2 regions of the Blautia wexlerae DSM 19850 genome follow, and region 2 is predicted to be linked to the other one. Evidence: riboswitches for the same ligand, from Rfam matches in the RefSeq annotation. Region 2 holds a riboswitch; the other holds the start of a gene.
What was found. Region 2 has a riboswitch for tetrahydrofolate ahead of NQ550_RS01360 (folate family ECF transporter S component). Riboswitches for the same ligand answer to the same signal wherever they lie in the genome.

Region 1: another riboswitch for tetrahydrofolate. It lies ahead of folE (GTP cyclohydrolase I FolE); the one in region 2 lies ahead of NQ550_RS01360 (folate family ECF transporter S component).

The regions. Positions count from the first base shown of each region.
Region 1 is NZ_CP102267.1:1,533,642-1,545,380, forward strand. It holds gene NQ550_RS07090 (DUF3427 domain-containing protein) at 1-60, shown strand, start outside; gene NQ550_RS07095 ((deoxy)nucleoside triphosphate pyrophosphohydrolase) at 82-486, shown strand; gene NQ550_RS07100 (hypothetical protein) at 516-731, shown strand; gene NQ550_RS07105 (HIRAN domain-containing protein) at 1,033-1,383, shown strand; gene NQ550_RS07110 (hypothetical protein) at 1,406-1,660, shown strand; gene NQ550_RS07115 (IS200/IS605 family accessory protein TnpB-related protein) at 1,710-3,038, shown strand; gene NQ550_RS07120 (peptide deformylase) at 3,420-3,830, shown strand; gene NQ550_RS07125 (VOC family protein) at 3,857-4,225, shown strand; gene NQ550_RS07130 (YaiI/YqxD family protein) at 4,239-4,694, shown strand; gene NQ550_RS07135 (Y-family DNA polymerase) at 4,731-6,260, shown strand; gene NQ550_RS07140 (hypothetical protein) at 6,276-6,689, shown strand; THF riboswitch at 6,806-6,902, shown strand; gene folE (GTP cyclohydrolase I FolE) at 7,196-7,753, shown strand; gene NQ550_RS07150 (HD domain-containing protein) at 7,750-8,247, shown strand; gene folP (dihydropteroate synthase) at 8,287-9,096, shown strand; gene folK (2-amino-4-hydroxy-6-hydroxymethyldihydropteridine diphosphokinase) at 9,115-10,005, shown strand; gene NQ550_RS07165 (cupin domain-containing protein) at 10,142-10,468, shown strand; gene NQ550_RS07170 (M18 family aminopeptidase) at 10,759-11,739, shown strand, end outside.
Region 2 is NZ_CP102267.1:303,504-315,242, forward strand. It holds gene NQ550_RS01325 (hypothetical protein) at 1-30, opposite strand, end outside; gene NQ550_RS01330 (hypothetical protein) at 35-529, opposite strand; gene NQ550_RS01335 (RNA polymerase sigma factor) at 530-1,036, opposite strand; gene NQ550_RS01340 (alanyl-tRNA editing protein) at 1,513-2,664, shown strand; gene NQ550_RS01345 (amidohydrolase family protein) at 2,818-3,693, shown strand; gene NQ550_RS01350 (hypothetical protein) at 3,674-4,852, opposite strand; gene NQ550_RS01355 (hypothetical protein) at 4,914-5,111, opposite strand; THF riboswitch at 5,390-5,495, shown strand; gene NQ550_RS01360 (folate family ECF transporter S component) at 5,582-6,142, shown strand; gene NQ550_RS01365 (GNAT family N-acetyltransferase) at 6,478-7,254, opposite strand; gene NQ550_RS01370 (SGNH/GDSL hydrolase family protein) at 7,355-8,053, opposite strand; gene NQ550_RS01375 (F0F1 ATP synthase subunit A) at 8,485-9,147, shown strand; gene atpE (ATP synthase F0 subunit C) at 9,409-9,627, shown strand; gene atpF (F0F1 ATP synthase subunit B) at 9,668-10,168, shown strand; gene atpH (ATP synthase F1 subunit delta) at 10,149-10,652, shown strand; gene atpA (F0F1 ATP synthase subunit alpha) at 10,669-11,739, shown strand, end outside.

The DNA.
Region 1 (11,739 bases), 1.2 Mb from region 2:
ATGCAGCATCCGGTGAGAGAAGATTTATTACGGTATTTACAGTCAAATATTACAGCATAAATGATTTGAGGTACGAAACAAATGAAGACAATAAAAGTAGTTGCAGCAGTTATCTGTGACAATATGAAAGAAAAGAATAAAATTTTTGCAACGGCTCGTGGTTACGGTGAGCCGAAAGGTGGCTGGGAGTTTCCTGGAGGAAAAATCGAAGCAGGTGGAACACCTCAGGAAGCATTAAAGCGAGAAATCATGGAAGAACTGGATACAGAAATTAAGGTAGGGGGTTTGATTGACACTATAGAGTATGACTATCCCACTTTTCACCTTTTCATGGACTGCTTCTGGGCAGAGGTCACAGCCGGTCACCTGGAACTGAAAGAAGCGGAAGCCGCAAAATGGCTTACGAAGGATCAACTGGACAGCGTTGCCTGGCTACCGGCAGATGTCACTTTGATAGAGAAAATTCGAAGGAACATGGAGAACTGATTTTTAACATTATTTTCAGAGGAATTGCTATGATATACACAGTAAAACGAATTGATGAAGACCTGGACTTCGGTTGTGAAGAGCGACCGAAAGGAATGCCAGTCATGGCAATAGTGACGCTTACGAATTCTTCAGACGAAGAAATAAAGATAAAAGCAGAGGATGCTATGCTCTATGAATGTAACATCAATGAAGGGGACAAGGTTTGCTTTGATGCAAATAACAAGTTGGAAAAAGTAAAATAAAAATTGTAGAAGAACCAGAGAATATATTTGGATAAAGAAAACCAATGGTTTTGACTGTTATCAGTCTGCACCATTGGTTTTTTGGTTCAGCTAATTTCTGAACAGTAGTGGTTGTCGGGATTTTTGCACAGCCATTTGGTGTAAACTGATAACATTAGAAAAAGAAACCAAGGGGGACTGGCAGATGAAAGGTTGTGACACAAGCAACGGATATATGGGATATGTAGAAGGCAGATACATTTTATTTGCCAGTGAACAGGAATATTTCGAGTTTATGGAAGATTGAGAAGGAGGAAGGAACATGAGCAAGGTCTATTTCACATTGACAGGAACAAAGCACTATTTCGGAAAAGAATTTCTAAAAAAAGGAACGAAGATCTGCTTAGAAAAAGAACCAGACAATGAGTATGACAAGGAAGCAATTAAAGTAACTTACGAAGGTCTGGGAAAGATTGGATATGTGGCAAATAGCTCTTATACAGTAATCGGTGATTCCATGAGTGCCGGAAGAATTTATGACAAAATTGGAAAGAAGGCAAAAGTAAAAGTAGTGCTTGTCACAAATCACGGAACAATCTGCAGCATCAGTAAAAAGAGCCTTCTGGATAACCAAAAGAAGGTTAAGAAATCGGAAGTGGAAATTGAAGAATAAGGAATCCTGAGGGAGGAAAATCATGTTTGGATTTGATAAGATGTTTGATTTTAACAGAGATGGAAAATTGGATAGCTGGGAACGTGCTGCACAGTTTCAGTTCATGGACGAAATGATGAAGAACAATGAAAAAAATATATTTGATGACGATGATAAGAGCGATATTTTTGCGGATGCCGGGTTGGATTATGATGAGTTAGACGCGCAAATTTTTTACCCAAAGGAAAACATATGTTTATTTTTAGCGCTATATGTGCTAAAATATATCCATGGGTAGTAGAAAAAACAACAGAATCTGAGAAAATAGTTATCAGGGAAAAATAAAAATGCAGATAATATCCAGTTATGGTGTAGAATTACGAGAACAGAATATCCCGATCCGCCAGACACTGGAGATCTACCGTTCTGCTGTCAGCTATCTGATTGGGATTTATGTGCAGGTATGGGAAGAATTAGCAGAAATCCCGGATGCAAAGAGGCGTTTTAATGCTGCAGAACATCTGGTACATACTACGAAGAAAAACCATGCCTGTTTTGATTTTGATATCCGGTTCCCAAAGATGCCTTCCTATCTGCGCAGATCTGCCATCCGGCATGCACTGGGGACAGTATCCTCTTATAAAACACGGCTGGATCTATGGGAAAAGACCGACGGAAAGAGCGGGAAACCAAAGCTTGTATATGAAAATCACGCCATGCCGGTCTTCTACCGTGATGTCCTGTATCGTGAAGGCGCGGAAGGGAAAGACGAAGCATACCTGAAACTCTATGATGGTCATGACTGGAAATGGTCCTGTGTACGTCTGGATCATACGGATATGGAATATCTGAGAAAATGCTGGTCAGGGAAAAAGGCATCTGCCCCGACTCTGGAAAAGAGACACCGGAAATACTTTTTGCGTTTTTCCTATACAGAAGAAGTAACACTTACCAAAACACCTGTGAAAGAACAGATCATCTGCAGTGTGGACTTAGGGATCAATACCGATGCAGTCTGTACCATCATGCGGGCAGACGGAACTGTCCTGGGAAGAAAATTTATCGATCATCCCAGTGAAAAAGACCGGATGTACCGTACATTGGGACGGATCCGCAGATTCCAGAGGGAACATGGTTCTGCGCAGACACAGGGAAGATGGGCATATACGAAACGTCTGAATACAGAACTGGGCAAAAAGATTGCAGGTGCGATTGTAAGATATGCGGAAGAAAACCATGCAGATGTGATCGTGTTCGAGTATCTGGAGATGCAGGGGAAGATATCGGGAAAGAAAAAGCAGAAACTGCACCTGTGGAGAAAAAGAGATATCCAGAAGTGTTGTGAACATCAGGCACACAGGAAAGGGATGCGGGTATCCAGAATCTGTGCATGGAATACCAGCAGACTGGCTTATGATGGTTCCGGGGTGGTAACACGTGACTGGGAAAATCATAGCCTCTGTACTTTCCAGACAGGAAAACGATATCATTGTGACCTGTCAGCATCCTGTAATATAGGGGCGAGATACTTTATAAGGGAACTTTTAAAACCCCTTCCGGCAACGGAAAGGTCTTTACTGGAGGCAAAAGTCCCTTCTGTAAAGCGTAGAACCTCATGTGTCTATGCAGATCTGAGGAAACTCCATTCAGAAATGGAATTTTTAAAAGCAGCATAGATACAGGCAGATATACAGCGGACTACCTGTAATGTGGGAACCAGCCATATCCGGCATGGGAAATACGCATAACTGCGCACCTAAGTTACAGGCGTATCCGCCGATATTCAGTCTGGCGCCTAAAGCGTCTGGAAGCACGTGACTTCAGTCATGTGAGGTTCACAAGAGAATAAAACAGGATAAGAAACATCCAGGTGTTTTGATCAAACTTCGTAAGTCGGTAGATATTGCGTATTTTGTCAGAGATAAGGTAATAACGATGAATGAGCTTGAAGGATTCAGTGAGGATCTGATTGATGCTGTAAAATTAATCTTGAGCCGATGAGAAAGATTTCCGGTCAGGATAAATAAGAATTAGAAATTAAATACAGGAGAAAATAAATGGTAAAGCAAATTGTAAGAGACATTTTCTTTTTAGGTCAGCCATCCAAGCCAGCTGCAAAAGCAGATATCCAGATTGGGAAGGATCTGCAGGACACACTGCAGGCGAACCGGGAACGGTGCGTTGGTATGGCTGCAAATATGATTGGTGTAAGGAAGAATATCATCATTGTGAATATGGGATTTATAGATGTTGTTATGTTTAACCCGGTGATTGTTTCAAAGCATGATATGTATGAGACAGAAGAAGGCTGTCTGTCCCTGGATGGTGTTCGTAAGACGACCAGATACCAGGAAATTGAAGTAGAGTATTATGACTTCAACTGGAAAAAACAGCGCCAGAAACTGTCTGGATGGACGGCGCAGATCTGCCAGCATGAGATTGATCATTTGTTCGGAAAAATTATATAACCAAAGTGGATTGCGAGGTGACGGATATGCTGAAAAATGTATTGATCGTGGTGGATGATATAGAAAAATCCATAAAGTTTTATAGGGACGTATTTGGACTGCAAGTGATTCTTAAGAATGAAGGTAATGTGATCTTATCGGAGGGACTTGTTTTGCAGGATGCCGGTCTATGGGGGAAGACGCTGGATGAGACTTCTACGCCATTCAATAACATGATGGAACTGTATTTCGAGGAATTTGATATAGATGGATTGATTGCAAAATATGAATCTGGTAAGTATTCCGTTCGATATGCCACAGAATTGACAGAACTTGCAGGTGGCCAGAAACTTGTAAGGCTGTATGATCCCAGTGGTAATCTCATTGAGGTTCGCACTCCATTCAGGTATAATTAAAGTAGGAGAAAATATGCAGATTTTTGTTGATGCAGATGCCTGTCCGGTAGTCGGTATTGTTGAAAGAGCTGCAAAAGAGCACAATCTTCCGGTAACGTTGTTGTGTGATGCCAATCATGTGTTATCATCTGATTACAGTGAAGTGATCGTAGTTGGAGCCGGAGCAGATGCAGTGGATTATAAACTGATCAGCATTTGTCATAAAGGCGATGTTGTTGTATCGCAGGATTATGGAGTGGCGGCAATGGCTCTTGGAAAGGGCGCATATGCGATTCATCAATCCGGGAAATGGTATACCAATGAGAATATTGACCAGATGCTTATGGAGCGGCATCTGAATAAGAAGGCACGAAGGGCATCCGGAAAGAATCACTTAAAAGGACCACGAAAACGAACAGCAGAAGATGATGAGCATTTCAGAGCGTCTTTTGAAAAAATGATACATATGGCAATGGATAAGGAGAAATAATCACAAACGGAACACAGGAGAATTGGGAGGTGCAGAATGACGGAAAAGGAAAGAACCTATATTGCAATCGATCTTAAGTCATTCTATGCGTCTGTGGAATGTAAAGAGCGAAATAGAGATCCTTTGAGGACTAATCTTGTGGTTGCGGATAAAAGCAGAACAGAAAAAACTATCTGTCTTGCGGTATCTCCAGCTTTAAAGTGTTATGGGATACCCGGAAGGGCTCGTTTATTTGAGGTTGTTCAAAAAGTAAAAGAAGCCAACAGCGCTCGCAGGTGGAAAGCACCGAACAGAACATTTATTGGTTCTTCTGATGACAGTACAGAATTAGATACCAATCCTGCACTGGAGATTGATTATATTGTTGCGCCTCCCCGGATGGCTCTTTATCTGGAATACAGCACCAGAATTTACAGCATTTATCTGAAATATATTGCACCGGAAGATATTTTCCCGTATTCGATTGACGAAGTATTTATGGATGTAACGGATTATCTGCATACTTATAATATGACAGCAAGGGAACTTGCAATGACCATGATACAGGATGTGCTGAAAACGACAGGTATAACGGCAACTGCCGGAATTGGAACGAATATGTATCTGTGTAAGATTGCGATGGATATCGTGGCGAAGCACATTAAAGCAGATAAAGATGGTGTACGAATTGCAGAACTGGATGAAATGTCATACCGAAGGAAACTCTGGAGCCACAGACCTCTTACTGATTTCTGGAGAGTCGGAAAGGGATATGCAAAGAAGTTGGAAGAATATGGCCTTTATACGATGGGTGATATTGCCAGATGTTCCATCGGAAAAGAGAATGAATTATATAACGAAGATCTGCTATATAAACTGTTTGGCGTTAATGCAGAGCTGCTGATCGATCATGCCTGGGGATATGAGCCCTGTACAATGAAAATGGTCAAGGCTTACAAACCGGAAACGAACAGTGTTTGTTCCGGGCAGGTACTTCATTGTCCTTATGACTTTGAAAAAGCAAAATTAGTCGTCAAAGAGATGACGGACCAGATGGTTTTGGATTTGGTGGATAAGAAGCTTGTCACAGATCAGATCGTGCTGACAGTTGGTTATGATATTGAGAATCTGAACAATGCCGACAGGAAAAAGCAGTATCATGGAGAGGTTACGATCGACCGTTATGGAAGAAGAATTCCGAAACACGCACATGGAACGACCAATCTGAAACGGCAGACTTCCTCAACAAAACTGATAACGGATGCAGTAATAGAACTATATGACGGGATTGTTGACAGAAACCTGCTTATCAGAAGAATTAATATCACAGCGAACAGGCTTGTGGATGAAAGCTCTGTAGAGAGAGAAGAATTGTATGAGCAGCTGGATCTTTTTACGGATTATGAGGCACAAAGGAAAAAGCAGGAAGAGGAAGAGGATGCGTTGGATCGTGAGAAACGTATGCAGGAGGCAATGCTCAGTATCAAGAAGAAATTTGGAAAAAACGCTGTACTGAAGGGAATGAATCTTCAGGAAGGTGCAACCGCCAGGGACAGAAATGAACAAATTGGCGGACATAAGGCGTAAAGGAGTTGGAAAAGGATGAAAAATAATTCTTATGAAGATATCATCAATTTGCCACATCCAGTCTCTAAGAATCATCCGCAAATGCCACTTCGGGATCGGGCAGCACAATTTGCTCCTTTTGCGGCTCTGACCGGGCATGATGCTGCGATAAAAGAAACAGCAAGATTAACCGATGAAAGATTGGAACTGAGCGAGGAAGTGATTGCTCAGCTGAATGAAAAAATCAATATAATCAGAAATAATATCGGTATAGAACAGAATGTATCGATAACTTATTTTATTCCCGATGCAAAAAAAGCCGGCGGATCCTATGTTACGTATTCTGGTATTGTAAAAAAGGTAGATGAATATGAGCATACCATGATCATGACAGATCAAACGGTCATTCCAATCGAACAGATAAGTGATATTAAATGTGAAGAGTGGTAAATGCGAAAAATGTTTCACTGGGAAAAGTGAAAACAGAAAAAATTATTCTGAAAAGTCAGAAAAAACCTTTTCTATTATCGTATTACATGGTATACTGAATACCGAAATGAATGATATGCAAAATAGGATTTTATGCGTCAAGTGTTCGGTGAATGGGGAGTTGTCACTGAAACGAAAAGTGCGTCTTACGGTATATTATCCGCACCCGTTGCAAACAATATAAGAGGATATCTCATATTGTGTTAGGGAATGTTTTCGACATACATTCTATCACAATTGGAGATATCCTTTTTAACCGAATCAAGTAAGTCCCCTGCTTCAATTGCGAAAAGCAATAAGCAGTGGGTGGGGACTTGCTTGTATCAGGAGGAGTGCAAGCTCCTTCTGATAAACTGCGGAGCAGCTATTCGGTTATGAGCAAGTAGCAAAGCGGATTGCGAATATCCGCTTGACTTTGGTCAAAAGGATAATCTCCATTTCAAAAATACAAAGGAGGTTATTTTTTAATGGTTGACAAAGCGAAAATTGAGCAGGCAGTCCGTCTGCTTCTGGAAGGTATCGGTGAAGATATCACACGGGAAGGTCTGATTGATACTCCTGACAGGATTGCCCGCATGTGTGAAGAAATTTACGGAGGTCTTGGTCATGAAGCGGACCAGCATCTGTTAAAGCAGTTTCCTGTAGAAAATAATGAAATCGTGTTGGAAAAAGACATCACATTTTACTCCATGTGTGAGCATCATCTGATGCCTTTTTATGGAAAAGCTCATCTTGCATACATCCCCAACGGCAAAGTTACCGGTTTGAGCAAACTGGCACGTACAGTAGAGGTTTATTCCAGAAGACCACAGATCCAGGAACGGCTTACCGTTCAGATCGCAGATGCTTTGGAGCGTACTCTGGATCCAAAAGGAATTATGGTAATGCTGGAAGCGGAACATACCTGTATGACCATGCGCGGAATAAAAAAACCAGGTAGCAAAACGATCACTACTGTAACCCGTGGTGCGTTTACAGAAGATAAGGAACTGCAGAAAATGTTCCTTTCTATGGTAAAAGGATGAATAACAATTTTTCAGATATGGATCGTGTCAATCAGATCTGGAGGCACCTGGTTTATCAGGAACATTATAAAAAAATACAGGAACTTGAGAGTGAACGGATCTTCTGCCGTCATACCCCTGAACATTTTCTGGATGTTGCACGGTTGATGTACATTTATGCACTGGAGGAACATCTGGAGCTGCCCAAAGAGCTTATCTATGCAGCAGCACTTCTTCATGATATCGGACGTGCACAGCAATATCAGTACAACATTCCCCATGATATTGCAGGAGTAGAAATCGCACGGGAAATTCTGACAGATCTGCACTTTACAGAACAGGAAAAAGAACTGATTCTGTCTTCCATTGGACATCACCGAAAAGGAGATTCCCGCAGTACGCTGGCAGCACTTCTTTATAAAGCGGATAAGCAGTCCAGAAATTGTTTTTTATGTTCCGCTGCTTCTGAATGCTATTGGTCTGATGATAAAAAAAATATGAAAATTGAATACTGATCTTCTTCATAAGCATAAAAGAAAGGATGGGCTCTGCTCATGAAAATTGGAAACCGTTTTTTTGATACTAAGAATCATACTTACATAATGGGAATTCTAAATGTTACCCCTGATTCCTTTTCTGACGGTGGCAAATGGAATCATATGGATGAAGCTTTGAAACATACAGAGGCAATGATTGCTGATGGTGCAGATATTATTGATATCGGAGGCGAATCTACACGTCCCGGTCATACACCTGTCAGTGCTGATGAGGAAGCGCAGAGAGTTCTTCCTGTTATTGAAGCGGTCAAAAAACATTTTGACATTCCTGTTTCTGTAGATACTTTTAAGAGCAGTGTTGCTGAAAGCTCTATCCAGGCAGGAGCTGACCTGGTTAACGATATCTGGGGATTAAAATATGATCCGAAAATGGCAGCTGTGATCGCAAAATATGATGTGGCCTGTTGTCTGATGCACAACAAATCTAATACAGAATATCAAAACTTTCTCATTGATATGCTCGCCGAAACACAGGAATGTGTCAATCTTGCAAGACAGGCTGGCATTAAAGATGAAAAAATCATGCTTGACCCGGGAATTGGTTTTGGAAAAACATTTGAAATGAATCTGGAAGCAATGAATCACCTGGAGCTTTTTCAGAATCTGGGATTTCCGGTTCTCCTTGGTACATCACGCAAATCCATGATTGGACTGGCGTTGGATCTTCCTGTAGATCAGCGCATGGAGGGGACTTTGGCTACCAGTGTAATTGGCGTAATGAAGGGATGCTCTTTTGTTCGTGTCCACGATGTTAAAGAAAACAAGCGTGTGATCCAGATGACAGAAGCAATCCTGGGACGCAGATAAATTACTGGCACAAAACAGATGGTAAATATAAACAACATACAGAAAGGATTTGCTGTTATGGATGAGACCAGATTAGATAAAATAGAAATTAAAGAGTTGGAGATTTTTGCAAACCATGGTGTATATCCCGAGGAAAATGTTCTGGGACAGAAATTTGTTATTTCTGCCACGCTTTTTACCAGAACACGTCTGGCGGGATTAACTGATGAGTTGTCTGCCTCCATAAACTATGGCGAAGTCAGCCATATGATTACTGATTTCACCAGAAAACATACTTATAAACTTCTGGAATCTCTTGCAGAGAATCTTGCAGAAATGCTTCTTTGCTCTCTTTCCGGACTTGAAAAAATCACTCTGAAGATCGAAAAGCCCTGGGCACCGGTTGGTCTTCCTCTGAAAACCGTATCTGTGGAAATCACGCGGAAGTGGCATACTGCTTACATTGCTTTTGGCTCTAATATGGGTGATAAAAAGATGTATATAGACAATGGAATCCGTGGTCTGGCAGAGACAAAAGGATGCCGTGTAGAGGCAATTTCCGATTATCTTATCACAGAACCTTACGGAGTTACTGATCAGGATGAATTTTTAAATGGAGTCCTGAAAATGCGGACACTTCTTACTCCTGAGGAATTGCTTGTGCGACTGCATCAGTTAGAACAGGAGGCAAACAGAGAACGTATCATCCACTGGGGACCGAGAACACTGGATCTGGATATCCTGTTTTATGATCAGGAAATCATTGATATGCCAGATCTTCATATTCCTCATATTGATCTGCACAACCGCGATTTTGTTCTTGTACCAATGAATCAGATTGCTCCGTATCTGCGACATCCTGTGTTAAATCAGACCATTTCGCAGCTTCTGGACAGCCTTCTGAACAAATCTGAAAATACTGCAAAATAAAGTGAACAGTAACCAGTAACGATATTTTTTTGAATGTTCCATTGATATTTACTTTGCCATTTTTTACAAACAGTGCTATGATATATTCAATGGAAATTCTATAAAAGAGAAAACATCTACAGGAGGGCAAAAAATTATGAAAATCAGACGCGAAGAACACATGGCAGGTGGAAATGGTCACGTAATCATCAAAGAAATCCTTGATGCAGAACAGTTGAATGGTAAATGTGGACTGTATGCACAGGTAACTCTGGAGCCGGGATGTTCACTGGGATATCATGAACATCATGGAGAAAGTGAAACCTATTATATTTTACAGGGACAGGGCGAATACAATGACAACGGTACCTATCGTCCGGTAAAAGCCGGAGATATTACATTCACACCGGACAATCATGGACATGCACTTGCAAATACAGGAAATACAGATCTGGTTTTTATGGCTCTGATCATTAAAGACTGATATAAAAGCAGCAGCACATATTTCTTATGGAAATAATGACTGCTGTTTTTATTACCAGGACAGACTGATTATAATAAGAAACAGTATAAATCAGGTAGCATTTTAGCCGAATTAAGTAAGTCCCCTGCTTCAATTGCGAAAAGTAATAAGCAGTGGGTGGGGACTTGCTTGTATCAGGAGGAGTGCAAGCTCCTTCTGATAAACTGCGAAGCAGTTATTCGATTATGAGCAAGTAGCGAAGCGGATTGCGAATATCCGCTTGATTAATCATTCAAATGGAGAATCAAACTATGTACAGAAAAACAGCAAAGAAGTTACTGAAATTCATAGAGAAAAGCCCCACTGCATTTCAGGCAGTGACGGAGATGACCAAAAGGCTTGACAAAGAAGGCTTTGAAGAATTGAAAGAGGAGGATCACTGGAAGCTTAAAAAAGGCGGAAATTATTATGTGACCAGAAATCATTCTGCGATCATAGCTTTTTCCATTCCGCAGAAGCCTGTGTGGAAGTTTCATATTATGGCAAGCCACAGTGATTCCCCTTCCCTTAAGATCAAGGAGAATCCTGAGATAGAGGTGGAGAATGCTTATATCAAACTGAATGTGGAGCGTTACGGTGGAATGATTCTGTCTCCGTGGTTTGACAGACCTCTGTCAGTGGCAGGAAGGCTGATCGTCCGTCAGGATGGAAAAATCAGAGAGAAGATGGTGACTGTGGACAGAGATTTGCTGGTTCTTCCTAATCTTGCCATTCATATGAACAGGGAAGTAAATGACGGATATAAATATAATGTGCAGAAGGATATGCTGCCTCTTTTCAGCGATAAGGAAGGAAAGGGCAGATTTATGGAAACTGTGGCTGAGGCCGCAGAAGTAAAGACAGAAGATATTCTGGGACATGATCTGTTTCTTTATGACAGAACTCCGGGTACTCTGTGGGGAGTAAATGAGGAATTTGTCTCTGCACCCAGACTGGATGATTTGCAGTGTGCATTCTCTTCTATGGAGGGATTCCTGCAGGGAAATCGTGAAGAAAGCATTTCTGTACATTGTGTGCTGGATAATGAAGAAGTGGGAAGCAGTACAAGACAGGGCGCTGCTTCTGCTTTCCTGAAGGATACTCTGATGCGGATCAATATGGGACTGGGACGTACCCAGGAGGAATATTATATGGCACTTGCAGACAGTTTTATGATTTCTGCAGATAATGCCCATGCTCTCCATCCAAACTATACGGATAAGACAGATCCGGTAAACCGTCCGGTGCTGAAC
Region 2 (11,739 bases):
AAGCCAGAATCCATGTTTTTGTTTTTGCATACTTTTATTTGCCTCCATTCATTAATTTGCTGGAAAAATCACTGACATATTTTATAAAAGAGCTGGTGCCATCACCAATGTTCTGTCCGAGTTCTCTGGTGAACTGGTAGAGTCTGCCGTTTTCATGTTCGGGTAATATTCTGTCTGTCTGAGAGGAAGTATCCTGATGTAAGGAAGTGAAATCCAGGTTCGGGATACTGAATAAAAGCAACAGGGCAACCATCACACCGGCAGCAGTCTGAAGACTGTAATGGAGCAGCTGGATTTTGCGGGATGCTTTATTTGCTGCCCGGGCAAGCTGCACTTCACCGGAGCCTGCTTTGTCCAAAATCTGTTCCATCAGATAGGAGGGAGCAGTATCCGTACTGTTGTTTTCCTGTTCCATCATCTGATCCAGACAGAAATCGCAGTGATCAAGATGTGACAGAAACTCAATGACTTCCTGTGTGTTCATATTTCCGTTGTCAAATTCTATTAAATACTTCTTATTAATATGCATCTAATCACCCCTTTCAAGCATTTTTTTCAGCATTGCCCTTGCTCGATAGAGCTGTGTCTGAACTGTTTTCGGATTTTTTCCTGTCTGCTGTGCAATCTCAGGTACTGATAATTCTTTACAGAAATGCGCGTAAGCGACTTCTTTGTAAGGACTTTTCAACTGCATACACAATGCTTCTACGTGAGTATTGGCTGCAGTTTTCATATATTCATCTTCGGGAGAGGATTGCCTGTCCGGAATCTGGGAAAAGTAGGTGTCTTCTGTTGGAATACTTCGCCGCCCGGCTGCTTTCAGATAATCCAGACACTTTCGGACAGCGATCTTACTTAACCAGGCTTTCTCATAATTACCATCAAAACGGGAAAGGTTCTTATAGGCAGACAGAAAGACTTCCTGAGTGAGATCTTCGGCATCAAATGGATTGCCGACAGATTTCAGGCAGATCGAATATATTAAGTTCTGGTATTGCTTAATCAGATATTCCAGATAGTGCTTTTCTGTGATCATTACTGTCTCCTTTTCCCTGTTCATTTAATTATAACGCAGGAGGTGGGGGAATGGATTCAGATATTGGAGGAATTTTGAGAAAAAGGGGACGCGCAGAAAAATAGTTTGTTTTGTGTGCGGTTTCGGACACTAAGATATTCTAAGCTGGCAAAAATCTGCTAAAGGCATGAGAAAAATGCCACAAACTCGCCGCATGGCGGCTCAGACAGTGTGTCATTTTTCTCATAACGCAGATTTTTGCCAGCTAAGAATATCTAAGTATCCTGCAAATGCACACAAAACAAACTATTTTTCTGCGCTGGTTATTGGCTGTTTTGATTAACGGATTTTTTTATAGAAAATATCTCTGAGTGACGGTCTTGCGAAGCCTTTTGATTTGGTCTATACTTGATTGCAATGAAATAAAATATGGCATTTATATTTATTATAGAAGATAATGCGGGGCAATATGACAGATTAACAAGGAGAGACAGATCATGACAGAAACAAGACGTTTATACTATGAAGATGTATATAAAAAAGAATTCACCGCAACCGTAGTAGAGTGCAGAGAGCAAAAGAAAGGTTATGCTATCATTCTGGATGAGAGTGCTTTTTATCCGGAGGGCGGCGGTCAGCCAAGTGATGTGGGAACACTGGGGGATGCAAAGGTGACAGAGGTTCATGAGAAAGATGGAGAATTACTTCATTATACTGATAAGACTCTGGAAGTGGGTGCGAAGGTTGAGGGAAAGATTGACTGGGCGCGGCGTTTTGACCTGATGCAGCAGCATTCCGGTGAGCATATGGTCAGCGGTATTATCCATGAGAAGTATGGTTATGATAATGTGGGTTTCCATATGGGAAGCGATGTGATTACTGTAGATCTGAATGGTATGCTGGATGACTCGCAGCTTGCAGAAATTGAGCGGGAAGTAAATGAGAGAGTGTGGGAGGATAGGGAAGTTGTGATCACTTATCCTGATGCTGAGGAACTGAAGACTATTGATTACAGAAGTAAGAAAGAATTGACAGGACAGGTTCGTATCGTAACGTTTCCGGGAGTAGACGTATGCGCCTGCTGTGGAACCCATGTGACACATACAGGTGAGATTGGAATGGTGAAGCTTCTTTCTGTAGTGAAATTCCATGATGGTATCCGTATGGAGATGATCTGCGGTAAACGTGTTCTGGATTATCTGAATATGGTGAATGAGCAGAATCATCAGATTTCTATGAAGCTTTCTGCAAAGATGGACAGAACAGCAGATGCAGTACAGCGTTTGCAGGATGAGAATTTCCGTATGAAAGGCCAGGTTGCCCGTATGGAAGAAGAGATGTTTAGGGCAGAAGCTAAGAAATGGGAAGGTGCAGGAAGTGTCCTGATCTTTAAAGAAGGTCTGGAAGCAGATTCTGTACGTAAACTTGCGGATGCAGTGATGAATACCTGTGAGGGCTGCTGTGCAGTATTTTCCAGAAATGAAGATGGAAGCTATAAGTATGCCATGGGCGAGATTGACGGGGATTTACGGCAGTATACAAAGGAAATGAATGCTGCATTAAACGGAAGAGGCGGCGGAAAGCCATTCTTTGTCCAGGGCTCTGTGCGGGCAGCAGAAGACGAAATCCGAAATTTTTTTGAAAAATAAAAAATTGTAGATAAAAGATTATAGATAAAAGATTAAGTAAAACTGCGGAGTGGTTATTGAGCATAGAGTTGCATAGCGGAGCGGATGGGTTTATCCGTCTGACTGTGTGTTTTGAGTTAGGAAAGTAGCAGAGAAAAGGAAGAGAAACAGGAAATGTTTGGAGAATGTCATGCGCATATCATTATGGATGGCGTGAATTACCGCCATGCAGTTGATATGCATAAAAATGGACCGGACGACAAGATCATAAGAGAGCATCTGAAAGCATACCAGGAACGGGGAATTGTTTTTGTACGTGATGGCGGTGATGCGCTGGGTGTTTCTGCAAGAGCGAAAGAGCTTGCACCAGAGTATGGGATAGATTACAGAACTCCGATATTTGCCATTCATAAAGAAGGGCATTATGGCTCGATTGTGGGAAAAGGTTTTGCCACAATGGTGGAATTTCATAAGCGTGTTCTGGAGGCGAAACAGGCAGGGGCAGATTTTATTAAGATCATGACTACCGGGATTCTGGATTTTAATGAACATGGAGCGATTACCGGAACACCTCTGGATGGGTCAGAGGTAAAGGAAATGGTACATATTGCACATGAGGAAGGTATGGCTGTCATGTCCCATACCAACGGAGATTGCGGAGTACAGGCAGCGGTGGCTGCCGGAGTGGATAGTCTGGAGCATGGAAACTATATGAATGAAGAAAGCCTTACCATGCTGGCGGAGAGTGATACAGTCTGGGTTCCGACTCTGGTTACAGTGAGAAATCTTCTGGGAGACGGACGTTATGATGATGAGACTCTGAAACCAATCATAGAATCTGCAGAAGAGAATATCAGAAAAGCATTCCGGCTGGGAATAAAAACAGCCCCCGGAAGTGATGCGGGGGCTTACAGAGTTCTTCATGGAAAAGGAATTCGGGATGAAGTTCAGTCTTTTGCAGAAATCCTGGGAGATCAGGATGCTGCATACCGCTGGCTTGCGGAAGGTGAAGCGGAAATCAAGAAGAAATTTACGCATCCTGTACCTTAATTGCTGTATAAATATTAGAAGATTTTGATTTGGATGGATGGAAGGTAACACACACATAGTCGCCGTATTCCATGCCGCCTGCAGTGAGATCCTGCGCGTTTTCTGTACGGAAGGTATCTATGGCACCGTCATCTGTCTGTACAGTGATGGTGTTGGCAGTACTTCCAATGATCGTGCCGGTTACTGTAAAGGAAATATGTTTGTCATTAATGGTATCAGGATCCTCACCTGTCACAGCAATAATACGGACTTCTTCCAGGGATGTTGTTTCCAGATCTCCGATATAAGTAACATTAACATGAGATCCCGGGGCAATTCCTCCCTTGAAGTAAGCGGGGATTGCTGACATATCCAGATTAAAGGAGGTGTCACTTCCGGCAGGAAGAATCCGGAGGATATTCAGATTTACTCCCTGTACAGTTGCCAGCAGCTGTTTTTCTTTATTTTCTATCTGCTCCGGTGTCTGTGTGAGTTTTGGATCCGGAGTTGGGGTAGGATCCGGTATTTCCAGATCTTTCAGATCAGAAATACTCAGTACTTTCAGGTGACTGGCATTTAAGGATACGGAAGAATCATTGGAGGTATCCGGGAATTTCCCCTTGAATGTAAGGTAAACCCAGTCACCGGCTTTGATTCCATTCTGATAATATTGTTTTGTTCCTGTGATCGGATAGGTGGCTGTTTTTCCTTTCTTTGATTTTATTGTGATGGTATTGGAAGTCAGGGAAATGACCTGCCCATGCGCAGTGCGCTTTTTCAGCTTATTTTTTTTATGAAATTCATCTACAACCTTCAGAACATGTACACTGCCTGTGTCAGTACCGGAAAGCTGACCTTCGTAAATGATACTGATCTCATCGCCGGTGATCATGCCGCCTTTACATTCCAGGGTGGCATTGGAAACATTAAATACATAGGAGGCACTGTCCGTGTTCAGAATAAGCTGGCTTCCTGAAAAATCCTGCAGGGTACCGGAAAGTTCATCCATATAGATACGGTCTTTTGTTTCGGTTTCAGTTGTGGTGTCAGATGAAGAAGTAAGTTCCCGGACGGATGTGTCTCCGGTGGATGTGAATTGTTCCAGTATGGTTTCAGGGCTGCATCCGGCAAAAGAAAAGCTAAGGCCGGCACAGACACATGCAGCAAGCAGTTTTTTCATAATATAGACAGGACCTCCGATAAATCATTCGTTTGAACATGATTCCTGCCGTATGCAATAATTATTTACAGAGAGGGATACCGTCTTCCGGCGGTTCAGGGATAAAATCAAAAATTTTCCGGTAGCTTTCCCACTCGTCATTGTCTTTGGCAGGAGTGCATATCAGGCCGGTACATTCCGTACAGGCGTTGGTATTCAGGTAATTATCATAACATATATTATAAGGATTTTGGCAGTTATTTTTGCATATTTCTGACATTTTTTTACCTCCATGATTATAGCAGACCGGGACGGAATATCTGTATTCATGTAATTTCTCATTGCTGAAGATGCCGGACTGCTGCATAATGTTATAGTATTAGTATATGCGGCTGTTTTATTCATAGACTTATGAGTGTTTGCAGCAATACTCTCAAGTAAAAAAGCAGATTATTCGTATAGAATGAACAAAAAGCAGCATTCAAATTTGTGAAAATAATAACGGAAAATATATTGTAATTTTTATGGATTGTGTTATAATTTCGATAAATAAATAATAGCGAAGTAGGATTTTATGCGTCAAGTGTTCACAGGCTGGGGAGTCGCCGTGAAACGAAAAGCAGAAAAGCGAGCTGCTTACGATATAATTTCCGCACCCGTTGCTACATGTGAGGACATCTCATAATGTGGAGGGATTATTATTTATGTAACTACTCTATTTTTTAAACACATTATGGAGGTGTTTTTATTATGCAGAAAAAACAATATTGGAACGTAAAAACATTGGTGTTCATGGCTCTTCTGATCGCCATGCATCTGGTACTCACACGAGTTCTGGTCATTGATCTTGGTGCGTACCGTATTTCTGTGGGAAGTGTATGTACAATCCTTGCAGGTCTGTGGCTTGGCCCGGTAGCTGGTGGTGTCTGTGGATTATGTGCGGATATTATCGGGTGCTTTATGAAAGGCTATGCTGTAAATCCGTTTATCACAGTTGCAGCAATCCTCTGGGGTGTGCTTCCTGCCCTTGCAAAACCATTATTTGCAAACAGAAAGAAAACAGGAAAGACAGTTGGTATCTGCGTATCTATCGTGGTAACTGCAGTTCTCAGCTCTCTGGTGCTTACAACAGCAGGACTTGTGATCATGCTTGGATATAATTTCTATGCGATCATGCCCGGAAGACTGGTACAGTTTGCAATTATGATCCCGATTTACTGTGTATTAACATGTCTGCTGTATTTCAGCCCGCTGACAGCGATGGTTGTAGGTAATACATCACCTGCAGTGCTGAAAAACAAAACAGTATAATTGAGTTACTGTTCACACACCACTATTCCGCGAGGTGTTTTGGCATGAATATGCCAAAATCCCGAGACATACAAGCCAAAATTCCATTGCCGCAGGCAATCTGGAATGAATTTTGGCTACGTTACTGTGAACGGAGTGAACAGTAACATAATTAAGTCAGAGATAAAATACAGAATAAGACTTGAATATTAAAATTAAAATGATATACAACATAGTTGGCGCGAACTATGTTAAATGAATCAACTGATTCCCCGAAAAAGAAAAGTTAAAATCTATAAAAATTAAGAACTATCTGTAAAAGCAGAAAATGAAAATGCTTTACAGATAGTTCTTTTTTATTTCTCAGGCGGGAAATTTCCGTTCTCATCCGGCTGCACGCGGAACCAGTAGGTGTATAGCTGATGAAACCCCAGCGATTTATAAAGAGCGCGGGCATTGTCATTTCCTTCTACAACCTGAAGATATGCATTCTGTGCACCTTTTTTCATTCCTTCTTTCAGAAGTCCGGTGCAGATCTGACGGGCATAGCCATGTTTGCGGTATTCTTCTTTGACATGGATGGCATAGATGCCGATATAATCTCTGTCCAGAATACCAAGTCCGGTTGCGATGATCTGGTTGTCCATGCGGATGGAAGCACAGATGGTTTCCTTGAGGATTGCCTGATACATAGATGGAACAACCTTCCGGTGGATGGGATTGGTGGTGTTTTTTAAACGGAACAGACTTTCAATCCATTCGGAGGGAATATTGTCACAGAAGGTTACATCAGGATATGGAGTATCCAGATGTGCGGCGTTCATGCTCATTGCCATGACATTGGTGGTATGCTGGATGGCATATCCCCGATTCTCCAGAACATAATCAAAGTCAGGAGAGACAAGAGGACTGATCTTAAATACAGCGGGGGTTCCCAGACGCTTATATACGCTTTCACAATATGGGATTTTTTCCCGCCAGGTGAGGGTGGAATTGCCGAACTGTTCTACGCTGTTGGTTCTGTGTGTATAAAAATAAGAAAATCTCAGGATCCAGCCGTCGTATAATTCCATCTTGTGAGATGGCCAGGCATTCAGAGACATATCTTCAATCTGTTTAATTGTAGTTTCCATAATATAAGGAAGACTCCTTTCCATAATAAGTCCGCAGATATGAGCGAGGACAGTGATTTATTATACAAAGTTCCGGGAAAATGCGCAATAGCTTATCTGTTCAGGGATTGTTATCAATGCTTTGAAGGAGAGGGAACAGTTTCTCGGCCAGAAGCTTATGTCCATACAAGGTAAGATGAATCCCGTCTGTTGTTATGGTATCAAATCCCGATTGAGTTGCTTCCTTATTAAAATAGTTATGCAGAGGCAGAAATGGAAGTCTGAATCTGACAGAGAGCTGTCGGATAATATCAGACATGGTATGGACATAGGGAATCCATGTCTCATATTCTTCCGGATGTGGAAAGATAAAGGGTTCCATAAGGATTACCTGCCTGGCATCTGCAGTGAGCAGATCCAATAATTCATTGTAATGAGTGGCAAACTCTCTCATCATCTGTTCTTTCTGAGAATCCGTCCGGTCTGTGTTCATTATCAGACCGATATCATTGATGCCGATCAGCAGAGTTACAACAGGAGAGTGATGCAAAGAAATACGGTGTTGGTGGATATTTTCAAGGACTCTTGTCACAGTGAAGCCATCTATGCCACAGTTCCTGAAATGTATGGCGCCTGTTGATTTATCTGTTAACTGTACAGCGCTTGATGAGCGTCCGACGGTATCTGCGGATATGGAGAAAGAAGGAGTCTGATTACGGAACATTTCTGAGAGTATCTGTACATACCCATTTCCCAGAGGAAAATCTTCAAATAAATGATTACAGTCCGTAATGCTGTCTCCCAGACAAATGATTTGCATAAAAAACCTCCTGTTTGGTATTACCAATATAAGGATTGGTAAGTGCAGAGATATAAAATTTATATAAAAACCATATAAAATAATATCATCTGCTTACAGTTCGGTCAATGAAAATTGCCTTTTTTTCGTGAAAATGCATTAAAAAAATTATGAAAATCTATTTTTCAATCAAAATATCTGGATGAAATGCACAAAAAGAAAATCTATTTTTGCCAGAAATAGTCAAAATAATTGTTGACTTTTTAACGGATTTTAATATAATAATCTCAAAATCTTGAATCGATGGAAAGCTTATGAAATATTTTACAGACATAAGTTTAGGAATCCTGGCTGAGGCATCTGAGGCAGACAGCATAAAAAGCCAGAATATCTTCCGGAGATTTAAATAGAAAAAGGAGGGAAAAGAAACGGGTAATTTAGCAGACACGTTAATGGAAGAACTTCAATGTAAGACAGTTTTTACCATACCGGTGTTTGGAGGAATACCAGTTGCAGAGTCAGTAGCAGTGACATGGGTGATCATGGCAGTGCTTTTAATTTTGTCATTGGTGCTCGTAAGAAACCTGAGTGTGGAAAACCCCGGTAAGAAACAGCTTTTGCTGGAAACCGGTGTCAGTTTTCTTCATAACTTCTTTAAGGATATCCTTGGAGAAGAGGGAAAAATGTATATTCCCTATCTGATGACAGTTGTCATTTACATTGGAATTGCAAACATTTTCGGTGTGTTTGGATTTGTACCGCCTACAAAGGATTTAAACTGTACGATCGGTCTTGCGATCACAAGTATTTTTCTGATCGAGTATGCAGGATTCCATAAGAAAGGTCTGAAAGGCTTTCTTAAAAGCTTCGCAGAGCCGGCACCGATCATGCTGCCGATTAATATTCTGGAGGTCGTTATTCGACCTACATCACTTTGTATGCGACTTTTTGGTAATGTGTTAGGAAGCTATGTGGTTATGAAACTTCTTGAGTTTATATGCCCGGCAGTTCTTCCTATTCCATTCAGTCTGTATTTTGATTTCTTTGACGGATTCATTCAGGCGTATGTATTTGTATTCTTAACTTCTTTATTTATCAAAGAAGCTATTGAATAAAAAGATTACTGTTCATACAGGAATATGACACCTATATAAGACCTGAGACGCGGGACATAAGGGATAAGACAGCAGTTATGAACAGCACTTAAATGCTGTCCGGATATTCGGTGGGTCATAACGGTCATAAACAACCGTTGGTACAGACATCTGTTGCACAGGCATCAAATGATTTCATCGGAATATCGACAGGATAGCATATTGTGAAGAAAGATTTGTAATATTTAGTTTATTTCAGTTAAACAACAGGAGGAAAAAGTTATGTTAGTAGCTATTGGAGCAGGAATCGCAGTTTTAACAGGTATTGGCGCTGGTATCGGTATTGGTATGGCAACATCCAAAGCAGTAGAAGCAATCGCAAGACAGCCGGAAGCAGAAAGCAAGATCAGCAAATCCCTTCTTTTAGGATGTGCCCTTGCCGAGGCAACAGCTATTTACGGTTTCGTTATCGGTCTTCTGATCGTTATCATGCTTGGCTAATTGATGGATAAAGAATAACTAAGAAAGGCAGGTGGGACAGGTGATCGAGATTAACATCAACCTGGTCTTTACAATTATTAACCTGATTGTTCTTTATCTTTTAATGAAAAAGTTCTTATTTGGTCCGATCCTCAATGTGATGGAGCAGAGAAAAAACATGATCGACCAGCAGTTCGCAAGTGCCAAAGATACAGAAGAACAGGCATATGAACTGAAAGGCAAATATGAAGATGCACTGAAATCTGCGAAAGACGAATCCATGCGTATTGTAAACCAGGCGAAGGATGAGGCAAAAGTACAGGCTGAGCGTATTGTAAAAGATGCAAACACACAGGCTGGTACAATGCTTGACAAAGCAAAGGCAGATATCAGGACAGAGCAGGAAAATGCTATGAAGGCTATGGAAAGCAGAGTGGCAGAGATCGCGCTGGATGCAGCCTCAAAGATCATGGGAGAGAAAAACAGCAGTCAGCAGGATTTGTCCCTTTATGACCAGTTTATAAAAGAGGCAGGTGATTCCAATGACGGAAACAAGCATTAATTATGCAAAAGCATTATATGAGCTTTCTGTCCCGGAAGAAGCTGTTTTGGAGACAGAAAAGATTTTCAGGAGTACCCCGCAGTTAAAGGGTGCTCTTGAGAATCCGCTGGTTTCTTTAAAAGAAAAAGAACATGTAATTGACAGGGTATTCCCACAGGAGATGAAAAATTTCCTGAAGGTGACCTGTAAATATCAGAAAATCAGCAGCATTTATGATATCCTGGAAGCATATGGCAATTACAGCCGCAAGCAGAAAGGAATCCTGAAAGCTGTTCTCACATATGTAACAAAACCGGAAGAAGCCCAGAAAGAGAAGATGGAAGATTTCCTTCGCAGGGAATTTGGAGCAAAGGAAGTAATCCTTACTCTCAGAGAAGACAAATCTTTGATCGGAGGCTTCATTCTTTCTGCCGGAGACAAAGAGTTCGACTGGAGTCTCCGCGGACGTTATAACAATTTAAGACAGAAATTGACACGGAGGTGAATAAAAGTTGGCTGCAATGAATCCAGATGAAATCATTTCGATTCTGAAAGAAGAAATTAAGAATTATGACGAAATCAGCAAGGACCAGGAAGTAGGAACAGTCATCTCCGTCGGAGATGGTATCGCCACGGTACATGGTATTGATCATGCTATGTATGGCGAGGTTGTAACCTTTGAGAATGGTCTGAAAGGTATGGTTCAGGATATCCGTGCAAACAGCATCGGATGTATTCTGTTCGGTAAAGATACAGGGATTAAAGAAGGAACAAAGGTAGCAAGAACCCAGAAGCAGGCAGGTGTGCCTGTAGGTGACGCTTTTATCGGAAGGATCGTAAACGCTCTGGGAGCGCCGATCGATGGTAAAGGTGAGATCAAGGCAGACGGGTATCGTCCGGTAGAGAATCCGGCACCTGGAATTATTGACAGAAAATCTGTAACAGTTCCTCTGGAAACAGGTATTCTTTCTATTGACTCCATGTTCCCCATCGGCCGTGGCCAGCGTGAGCTGATCATCGGTGACAGACAGACAGGTAAGACTTCCGTTGCACTGGATACCATTCTGAACCAGAAAGGCAAAGATGTAATCTGTATCTATGTTGCAATCGGACAGAAAGCTTCCACAGTAGCTAAGATCGTATCTACTCTGGAGAAACATGGTGCTATGGACTATACAACAGTATTCTCCTCTACAGCCAGTGACTGTGCACCGCTTCAGTATATTGTTCCTTATGCAGGTACTGCACTTGCTGAGTACTTTATGTATAAGGGAAAAGATGTATTAATGGTTTATGATGATTTATCCAAGCATGCGGTTGCATATCGTGCACTGTCACTGCTTCTGGAACGTTCACCGGGACGTGAGGCTTATCCTGGAGATGTATTCTATCTCCATTCCAGATTACTGGAGCGTTCCAGCCGTCTGAATGAAAAGGCCGGCGGTGGTTCTATCACTGCACTTCCTATCATTGAGACACAGGCAGGTGACCTTTCCGCTTATATTCCTACAAACGTTATTTCCATCACAGATGGTCAGATCTTCCTGGAGAGTGATCTGTTTAACTCCGGTATGCGTCCGGCGGTTAACGTA